One region of the Pseudoalteromonas sp. NGC95 genome, then DNA from elsewhere that is predicted to be linked to it. Evidence: predicted binding sites of a transcription regulator. Region 1 holds the regulator's gene; the other holds the start of a gene.

What was found. Region 1 encodes sigma-54, which starts transcription at its own class of promoters, with help from an activator protein. Its sites were predicted from a motif close to GTTGGCACGNNNNTNGNNT; they were not measured.
Region 2: I6E70_RS07595 (hemerythrin domain-containing protein) is a predicted target of sigma-54. The motif match lies at 2,039-2,057, and genes of this name have one in related genera.

What each region holds. Positions count from the first base shown of each region.
Region 1 covers NZ_JADYWR010000001.1:202,669-207,988, reverse strand. Annotated here, with positions in the region: gene rapZ (RNase adapter RapZ) at 1-679, opposite strand, end outside; gene ptsN (PTS IIA-like nitrogen regulatory protein PtsN) at 698-1,150, opposite strand; gene hpf (ribosome hibernation promoting factor) at 1,155-1,442, opposite strand; gene I6E70_RS00970 (RNA polymerase factor sigma-54) at 1,469-2,968, opposite strand; gene lptB (LPS export ABC transporter ATP-binding protein) at 3,038-3,763, opposite strand; gene lptA (lipopolysaccharide transport periplasmic protein LptA) at 3,760-4,305, opposite strand; gene lptC (LPS export ABC transporter periplasmic protein LptC) at 4,295-4,849, opposite strand; gene kdsC (3-deoxy-manno-octulosonate-8-phosphatase KdsC) at 4,846-5,320, opposite strand, start outside.
Region 2 covers NZ_JADYWR010000006.1:116,430-121,749, reverse strand. Annotated here, with positions in the region: gene I6E70_RS07600 (plasma-membrane proton-efflux P-type ATPase) at 1-1,455, shown strand, start outside; gene I6E70_RS07595 (hemerythrin domain-containing protein) at 1,572-1,997, opposite strand; gene I6E70_RS07590 (hypothetical protein) at 2,348-2,605, shown strand; gene I6E70_RS07585 (hypothetical protein) at 2,661-2,915, shown strand; gene I6E70_RS07580 (DUF6500 family protein) at 2,945-3,163, shown strand; gene I6E70_RS07575 (tetratricopeptide repeat-containing diguanylate cyclase) at 3,200-5,119, opposite strand; gene I6E70_RS07570 (RluA family pseudouridine synthase) at 5,297-5,320, opposite strand, start outside.

The DNA of each region.
Region 1 (5,320 bases):
GTACAAATGTTTGAATTTGCCATGTGAATTTTTGCACTATGCTGTGATTGGCCAAATAATCTTTAACGGGTTGATCTAACCCATTTAAAGGTTTTAATTCAGGTTCCCAATGTGGATTTGGTAAAAAGCGTGCATCAAATACATAATCAGCTTCTTTTGGTATGCCGTGTTTAAAACCAAACGATTCAAACGTGACAATTAGTTGTTTATCTTTTTTACCTAAAATCTTTTCACGAATAGATTCAGCGAGTTGATGAACACTCAAATCAGTCGTGTCTATCATAAAGTCGGCGCGGGTGATTAATACATCAAGTAATTCTTTTTCTTTTTTGATGGCTAAATCAAGAGGCAACGAGTCAATTGATAGTGGGTGTAATCTACGAGTTTCAGAAAAACGTTTGATCAATGTTTGATCGTCGCTATCTAAATAAAATAACGTAGGTTTTGCAAAGCCAGGCAAGTATTCAAGAATATCGTTAAATTCATCTTGTTGTTTAGGGATGTTCCGCACATCAATGCTAACAGCAATTTTATCGTAGCTATCAGACACACTGCGAACTAATGAAGGAAGCAAGTTAACTGGAATATTATCTACGCAATAATAACCTAAATCTTCTACAACGCGTAAAGCAACCGACTTTCCAGAACCAGAACGGCCGCTTATGATAATTAACTCCATTTAACACCCTTTATAAAACTATGATTGATTGACAATAACTTGGTAAAGCTCAGCATCTGATTTTGCACTGCGTAACTGTTTACAAAAATCTTTGTTGTTTAGTTTATCAGCAATGGTTGCTAGAGTCTTTAAGTGCTGCTGGTTATCGCCATCTGGTACGATGAGTGCGACGAAAATATCAACAGGGCGATTATCGATTGCATCAAAATTTATTGGAGTTTCGCTAACGAGCACTAAAGCCAAAGGCTCTTCTGCACCGCTCATTCTTCCATGAGGAATGGCAATGCCACGCCCTATACCTGTACTACCCAATTTTTCTCTGCTCATTAAAGCATTAAGAATATCTTGTTGCGGTAAATACGGAAGTTTGTCGTGAGCAAGTTCGCTAATGAACTCTAAAATTCTTTTTTTGCTATTAAAAAGGACCGCAGCTTTGCTGCAGTCCTGGCATATAAGTGAGCTTAATTTCATCATATTAGTGTCGAGCAAGCTTCTCTTTGTGTTTAATTACTTGTCGATCGAGCTTGTCGATCAACGAGTCAATGGCGGCATACATATCTTGATGTTCTGTAGAGGCAAATAGCTCAGCACCGCTTACGTGTATGGTGGCTTCTGCTTTTTGATTTAATTTTTCTACATCGAGAATGACATGAACATTATTAATATGATCAGAGTGTCTTTCTAGCTTCGCAAATTTGGTATTAATATAGTCTCTTAGTGAATCGGTTAATTCTACGTGACGACCAGTTAAGTTTAGTTGCATAAGCATTACCCTCTTTTTTTTGCGTCTTAAATCAAACTTTTACGCTGATTTGACGGTGGAATAGCCAGAGATTCGCGGTATTTTGCGATTGTACGTCTCGCTACTTTAATTCCTTGCTCAGCCAATATATCCGCTATTTTGCTATCACTCAATGGTTTTGCTGAGTTTTCTGCTGCGATTAATTTTCGGATAAGCGCACGGATTGCTGTAGATGAACATTCACCCCCGTTTTCGGTGCTTACATGGCTTGAGAAAAAGTATTTAAGCTCAAATATACCACGGGGTGTGTGCATATACTTTTGGGTTGTTACGCGCGAAATTGTTGATTCGTGCATTTCTACCATTTCAGCAACATCATTTAAAACCATTGGTTTCATGGCTTCAGGACCGTGTTCAAAAAAGCCTTGTTGTTGCTTAACAATACAATTTGTTACTTTTAATAGCGTGTCGTTTCTACTTTCTAAGCTTTTAATAAACCATTTAGCTTCTTGTAAATGCGAGCGAATAAACTGGCTGTCACCACTGGATTTTACAGTGCGAGACATTGCCGCGTATTGGCTATTAACACGAATTTTAGGCATGCTATCTGGGTTTAACTCAACAACCCAGCGGCCTTTAATTTTTTTAACTGACACATCAGGAATAACATACTCAGATTCTTCTCTTACAATAGTATCTGCAGGTTTAGGGCTAAGAGTATGTATTAATGTCATTACTTCTTTAAGCTCTTCTTCTTTGAGCTTAGTTTTCTTCATTAATGTACGATAGTCACGAGCAGCTAATAAATCAATATGCTCGGTTAAAATCATTTTTGTTTCATTAATGTAAGGTGTTTCTTTATCAAACTGGTTAAGCTGAATACACAAACACTCTTGTAAACTACGTGCAGCAATACCAACAGGATCAAACAGTTGGATGCGTTTTAATACAGCTTCAATTTCATCAAGTTCGACTTCGTTATCATCTTCGTTTTCTTGATTAAAGCTTTCTAAAATCTCTTCGCAGCTTAGTGTTAAAATACCTGAATCATCGACGGCTTCTACAATAGCAATAGCAATAGCTTCGTCTGTAGGGCTAAATGGCGTTAGTTGTAACTGCCACATTAAATACTCATGGAGCGTTTCAGTAGAGGCGCCTTGGTATATTGATTCGTCTTCAGGCATCGGACCCGATGATGCTGCTGGGGCGGCACTCATGTACTCATCCCAACTAACATCCATAGCCATGTCGTCACTTAGCGTGTCTTTTGCAAGTGCTTCACCACTATCTTGTTCGTATTCGCTTGGAGCATCATCGGCAGATGCGCTAACAGTTATGTCATCTGTATCTGCTTTTTGCTCGTTTTTACCTGCAGCGTCTTCTGAATAGTCTGCTTCTTCAACCTCTAATAGCGGGTTGCTGTCGAGAGCTTCTTGTATTTCTTGCTGGAGATCCAATGTACTGAGTTGCAACAAACGAATAGCTTGTTGCAGCTGTGGAGTCATTGTAAGTTGCTGGCCCATGCGCAGCTGTAGTGATTGCCTCATGTATCTCTAACAATCCTTTTATGTTGTTATAATTAATACTAGCAGATGCTTAAAGACATGGCGTAAATGTTACAGCCTAAATTGCTCGCCTAAGTAAACATCGCGTACTGTTTTATCATTTAATACGTGTTCTGGAGTACCTGATGCAATCAGCTCCCCATGAGAAACAATGTAGGCTTTTTCACAAACATCAAGGGTTTCTCTTACGTTATGATCGGTAATTAATACACCAATCCCACGATTTTTAAGATGTTCTATTATTTTCTTTATGTCTAATACCGAAATAGGGTCAACACCTGCAAATGGTTCATCCAGTAATATAAATTTAGGATCTGCTGCCAGCGCACGTGCTATTTCAACACGACGACGTTCGCCTCCTGACAATGCCATACCTTGGCTATCACGAATGTGTTGTATGCTAAATTCATCTAATAATTTATCGAGAGTGTCTTCTCTAGCTTGTTTATTTAACTCTTTGCGCGTTTCTAAAATGGCCATTAAGTTTTGATAAACAGTCAGCTTTCTGAATATTGAAGACTCTTGCGGTAAGTAGCCAATGCCTAATCTAGCACGACTATGCATAGGTAAAAGAGTAATATCGTTATCGTCTATCGATATTTTACCTTTGTCGCTAGGTACAAGTCCTACTATCATATAAAACGTGGTAGTTTTACCTGCGCCGTTAGGGCCAAGTAAGCCAACAATACTGCCAGCTTTGACTTCAAGGCCGACGTTTTTTACAACTTCACGGCCTTTATAGCTCTTTGCTAATAGCTCTGCTTTTAATGTGCTCATGGTTGACCTTTGTCGCTTTTTTTACTTTTTTTAGTCTCGATTGGCACTAAAATTGTGTGAACGCGGTCAGTTGAGTTTTCATCTTTTTCGGCACTGATTAGCTGCTGCTCTATATCGTAGGTAATGCTTTTAGCATTTATTTTTTGTCCCGCTTGCGATACTTGTGCATTACCAACAAGCGTTAAAAAACGCTTAGATACATCATAACGTACTTCGTCAGCACTGGCGCTCATAGTCGTGCCATCTGATTGCTTTTCTTCAAAGTGCGCAGGGCTACCTGTAGCAATTAATAATTGTTTATTATCGCCAAGTTCATCGCGTTTATGTACTTCTAAGCGGTCGGCTGTGATACGGCGGTTACCGTGAATAATTTCAACGTTTTTCTCAAAAATCCCGACATTAGCTTTTAATTGACCTTCTTGCTTATCGGCGCTTATTGAAATTTGATTTGCAGCCGGTTGCGTGTTTTGCTCTGCAGCACTACTATTAAACGCTAGTATAAGTGTAGGAATAATAAGTGATTTTAATATTTTATTGGTCATAATATATGGTTCGCGTATGGTTAATTAGTTTTATCACTTCGGTTTTTAAGTCGGCTTCTAGGCCTTTACCAGTGATTTTTAAATTGGGCCCAGTAATGATAACGGGTTGCTCCGAACGCATTGTTAATAGCTTTATATCTACTTGAATATTATCAGCATTGATTTTGTCTATCATGGCGTTATCGGTTAAGTTTTTGGCAACCACATTGCCTTCTAAAATTAATTGTTTGTCTTCATATAATGTTGCTTCGTCTGCATTTATTTGCCACGTTTGCTTTTCGTTATATAAAGTAAAAATAGGTTTTTCAAAAAACGTAAAACCTAATTGTTGATATAGCTCCATTTTAGCCGCAGTGACTTTGTGGCTAATTTTACCTTGTTCGTCATAGGCTGTTTGTTTGAGTTCTATGGCTATGTAATCAGGCTTGGCAATAACTTCAGGCTCAGTCTGAGGTACAATATTTGTTTGTGTAAAATAAGGGTACCAAAGCCAAACCATACAGCTAATGAATAAAACGCTTAATATTATGCGCGCTGCATTCATGAACTAGTGCCTTGTGTAGTCAATGCTTTACCATTTTCAAGCATAAGTAAGTCGGTGAGCTCTCTTACTGCACCAAAGCCGCCAGGCATTTGCGTTACATAGTGTGATAAACGTTTAATAAGTGGATGGGCATCATTTACTGCAACAGCAAAGCCGACTAATTCCATAACGGGCATGTCAGGACCATCATCACCGATATAAGCAATTTGTTCATCGCTAAGGTTGAGTTTGTCTTTTAATTCTTGATAGGCAATGAGCTTATTTTCTTGGCCTTGATAAATATGCTGTACGGTTAAGCTGCTCATACGTTGTTGCACTATTTGTGAATGACGACCAGTAATTACAGCCACTTCAAAGCCACTGTTTATAAGCGCTTTAATGCCAAAACCATCTTTTGTATTAAATGCTTTTAGCTCTTCACCTTGATTACCAAGATAAATACGGCCATCAGAAAATACACCATCAATATCG
Region 2 (5,320 bases), on a different contig from region 1:
GAAAACTCAATAAATAAAGGCTCTGCTGAGCAAGTTATATTGTACGCGGCATTAGCATCTCGCTCAGAAAATAACGATCCGATTGACTTAGCAGTATTACAAAGTGTAAAAGCTGAGCAGCATCTAAATTCTTATCATATAGAGCATTTTCAGCCATTTGATCCTGTGAGCAAACGTACTGAAGCAATTGTTAAAAATGCTGATGGCAAAACGTTTAAAGTGACCAAAGGTGCACCGCAGGTTATTTTAGCTTTGTCGATTAATATTGAGGCAGTTAAAACTCAAGTTGAGGCATCAATAGATGAATTTGCCGCGCGTGGGTTTCGCTCTTTAGCGGTTGCTAAAACAGACGAGCAAGGTAAATGGCAATTTATAGGCGTATTGCCGCTTTTTGATCCACCGCGTGAAGAAGCAATACAAACCATTGCCGATGCAAAAGAAATGGGTATGAGCGTTAAAATGGTCACGGGCGATCAAGTGGCCATTGCGCGCGAAACAGCAAGTAAACTGGGTTTAGGGACAAACATTCTTGATGCTAGTGGATTTGGTGCAACTGAGCATCACCAAACAACGCAGTTAGATGACTCTATTGAGAGCGCTGACGGATTCGCACAAGTATTTCCTGAGCATAAATACCATATTATTGATGTGCTTCAGCATAGAGGGCACATTGTTGGTATGACAGGAGATGGCGTAAATGACGCGCCAGCACTTAAAAAAGCTGACTGTGGTATTGCTGTATCGGGCGCTACAGATGCAGCGCGTTCAGCAGCATCAATCGTGTTAATGACCGATGGCTTGTCGGTTATTATTGATGCAGTTAAAGAAAGCCGAAAAATATTTCAACGCATGAACAGTTACGCTATTTACAGGGTTGCTGAAACACTGCGCGTATTACTTTTTATGACAATGGCGATATTAATTTTTAACTTTTATCCGTTAACAGCAGTCATGATTGTGATGCTTGCTTTACTTAACGATGCCGCCATTTTGTCTATTGCATACGACAATGTGCATTATCAAAATAAGCCCGAAACATGGAATATGCGGCTCGTTTTAGGTATTGCATCTGTGCTGGGAATTGTAGGGCCAATTGCAGCCTTTGGTTTATTTTACTTAGGGGATAAAGTATTTGAACTCGACCGTCCTCATCTTCAAACATTAATGTACTTATTACTTTCTGTAGCAGGGCATTTGACTATATTTTTAGCGCGTACCCGAGGTCCATTTTGGTCTATTAAACCGTCTGCTATATTAATGGTCGCCGTATTTGGCACGCAAGTTATAGCAACACTTATTGCTGTTTATGGTGTGTTTATGACCCCATTAGGATGGGGATGGGCACTTGCTGTGTGGGCATATGCTTTGGTGTGGTTTTTTATTAACGATGGTTTAAAGCTAGTGGCGTATCGAATTTTTGATCCGACAGAAGCACCCTTACTAGAGAAGAGTTAGTATATAGGCTTAAAAAATGGTTATAAGCCAAGTGGCTTATAACCAATAGTACACAAGGGAGTGTATATAAGGTGGTTCAATTATTTGTGAGTAAAGTTACTCACAAATAAAAAGTATTAGTGCATTGCATCATTATACTGCTTTGCCAAGCTTTGTTTTTGCCCTTCGGTTAGTGCTTTACCCGCTAATTGAAATACTTCGTGTTCTTCTTCACTTAAATGATGATGTACTAAATGGTGCAACTTTTTAGCTGCAACTAACCATGCAGACGAGCTCATTTCGGTATCTTCAAGTTGTTCAATTAATTCATCAATTTCGTGATGTTCAGCTACGCTGTGGCGCGCTTTTTCATGAGTTAAGTCATCAAACATAAGTGGATTGTAAAAGTAACGTTCTTCAAATTTTGCGTGTTGTTCTAATTCTGTTTTTAGCTCGTCCATTAGCTCGTGGCGCTGCTCTGTGTCGCCGTGCGTTTGAATAAGCGCATCTACTAATTCTCGTTGTTTGTCATGGTCATGACGTAGTGCTTCAAAAATATTCATAACTAATCCTTTTACAATTTATTTGCTTATATCACTAAGACTAGCAAACTAAATGCCAAATATTAAGTTGATGTATTTTATTGCTTTTATTTTGATTTTTTATTTTTAGGCTGCTATCACTGTAAATTTTACAGTGATATGAATGCAATAATTTCAGGCTTTTACATAGTTCAATTATAGAAGTGAGTATAAATTCCTACAGAACCTTACAAATATTTACTGGTTGTTTATTTTATTGCAGTGATAAAGTAGCAACATTATTTAGGTACAATCTATATGTATTACTCCCACATATAATACCAATCGGTATAAATGCAGGTAGCACGTTAACTTAATAGGATAGTTTAAGGATGAACATAAAAAGCCCCATCGCCGCATTATTGCTGTGCGCTTTACTAAGTGCCCGTAGTACAGCCCCACGTTCTGACCCTAACTTATGCATTGAAGAGGCTGAAACGGTTGATCGAAATGGCGCTCAAACAAGCTCAGAAGTTTATAATCAATGCATTAGCGCACAAATTAAAAAGGATGAAAAAAATGACACTTTTTTTGATATTATCGGTACGTTCTTTTTTGAATTTTTTGTAATGGTGGTAGAAAGTAAATAGGCTAACTTGCAGCTGTAATTTAAAGTAAATAAGTTGCGTAAAAATAGGATTAGTTATGAAGCAATTATTGATAGCAATTCCACTTTTTTTATTACTAAGCGCTTGTGCGGCACAGCCTTACGCAGGCTCGGCAAAATGTATGGAACAAGCAGATATTGCATACGAAACCGATACACGTAAAAATGAGACATTAGATAATGAATGCAAAGCTGCAAAAGTAAATACGCCTAATAAAGAGCTTGAGAATCATGGCTTGGTTGATAGAAGCCTTTTACAGCTAATCGTTAGCGTTTTAAATGGCGTATTTTAATAGTAAAAATATAATTAAATAAGGTATGTATGAGGGAAGAACTAAGAGCAAAAATAATTACCGTGTGCGATAAAAAAATAGCAGCTAAAGGCGAAAATGTAGGGCTTTCTTTTTATGCATTTTTTGCTAATAAAAACGACGACCCAGAGCTACTTATGGAAGCTGCTACTTGGTGGATACACACCCATAAATTAGATCATTTTGTAAAAGCACATAAAATTAAACAAATGGTTTTAGACGGACTTTAGTCAAGTAAATGAGCCAATACTTTTAGCTGTGCTTATTTAATCAACAACGACTTGGTTTCTTCCGTTTTCTTTTGCTTTATAAAGTAATTTATCTGCATGCTTAATAAGAACATCTAGTGTGCTTTTTAAAGGGCCACTTACAGAGGCCCCTGTACTAAAGGTGATTTTTGTATCACTAGGAAGGTCTTCTATATTACTGCAATGCTCGGCGAAGCTAATGGCGAGTCGGTTAAATATATCGCGAATTATTCGTTCATCAACCGTATTTAGTGCAAATAACCACTCTTCGCCGCCGTAACGACCAAACTGATGATCATTACATAGTGTTTCTTTTGCAGCTTTTGCAAAGGCAATAAGAACTAAATCTCCAACATCGTGACCAAAATGGTCGTTAACTTTTTTAAAGTAGTCTAAGTCAATAATCGCTATCGTCATTTTACCTTCACCAAGCTTTGCTTCTGCTGCGCGCATTATTCCTCTGCGATTAGGGCAATTTGTTAGATAATCTGTTAATGAAATATCGTGATATTTTTGACGTTGTCGAGCTTGCCGATAAAATAAAAATAATGAAGCAATCACTAAAATAAATGCAATAGCAGCGCTGAGTCGCCAAATTATTTTTTGTTGGTACTCTTCTTTAGCTTGTAGTTCACTAATGTCTTTTGCGTACTCTAGTTGCTGTATTTTTTCTTCTTTTTCTTTTACTTCAAACTGCACCTGTAGTGTTTTTATATTATTTTCACTAGTTGCTTCGTAGTGTTTTTTTGTATAAAGGAGCTTTTGTTCAATTGCTTCAAAAGCCTCGTCAGTGTAGTTAAGGCGTCGCTTTAGCTCATAGCGTTTACCTAAAAAATCGGCTTTATAAATACTGCGGCTGAATTTATCTAATTTTAAAAACACCTCATCGTTTGCTTCATTTGCTTGATCAAGTAAATTTAGTTTTATATATATGTCAGCTAACAAAATGAGCGATGCGAGTTGCATGTCGTGAACACCTGCAGAACGAGCAAGCTCAATGTTTTCTTTAGTTAAAGTTAATGCTTTATCGTAGTTTGCTTGTAAGTATTCAATACTGGCAATTGAGTACTGAGCAAAGGTTAAGCCTTTTTGCATATTAGCTTTTTTAAAATAGAGCAATGCTTTGTCTAGGTATATTAAGGCATCTTTAGGTTTTTCTATCTCAAGCAATATATTGCCTAAACTCCAATATGCTTTTGCAGTAAAAAGCCCATCTTGTGTTTGCTCATATGCTGCAACTGCTTTTTTTGCATAATATACGGCTTTGTCTTTTTCGTTTAGATAATTGTATGCATCGGCTATTTTTCTAAAAAAGTATCCTTGAGATGCTGAATCGTCATCTTTTAATGCTAATTCTAGCCCCTCTAGAGCAACATTTAGGGTCTTTTTCAATGAATCTGTATCGGTGTAATAGTAAGCAAGTGCTCGTAAAATAATGATTTTTTCTTTAGTTGAATGCTGTTGCAAGCTTTCTTCTAATTTTGTGGCTAGCGTGTGTGCTGGAGCTGGGTTTGGCTCCCTCGCTAGAGACTTGAGTTGTGATTCGAGAAATAATAAATATACACTTTTTTGATTTGGTAACTCTTTGTTCTTTAAGTAATAGGATAAGTGTGTGTTTAACGCTTCATATTTTTCTTGTCTAAAAAGTAACTCCGCATACAAAGCGGCCGCTTCTAGATGAAGGTTTTCCCAATTTTGCTCTTTGCTTATTTTAAACGCTTGAGTAAGTTTGTCTTCATTTTGAAGATAGTCTAATTCATTCAGTTTTATGTTGTTGATCAGGACTTGAGTCGTGTCAAAGTCTAGCGCATGTAAAGTTGCACTTAATGAGTCGCCGTTAGCTGAGGCAAGCTTACTTAAAAGTAAAAATAAAAGGAGAACAATATACTTTGCCCATAAAGTATTACCTAAAACCTTTATTTGTGTATTGTTAGTCATGTTAATCCTTTGCTGACTTATTTTTATTAGGAAATACTTTTCTACATTGCTTAATAAACTTGGGCTTGAACAGTTTTTTATACTCATTATTGAAAAAATAAGACCATAAACGATATCAATTTAATTAATAAAAACCAACACATTGTATAATATAGTCGTTGTAGCTATGTGTTTTTATTAAAAATCTGCGGCTACTTCAAA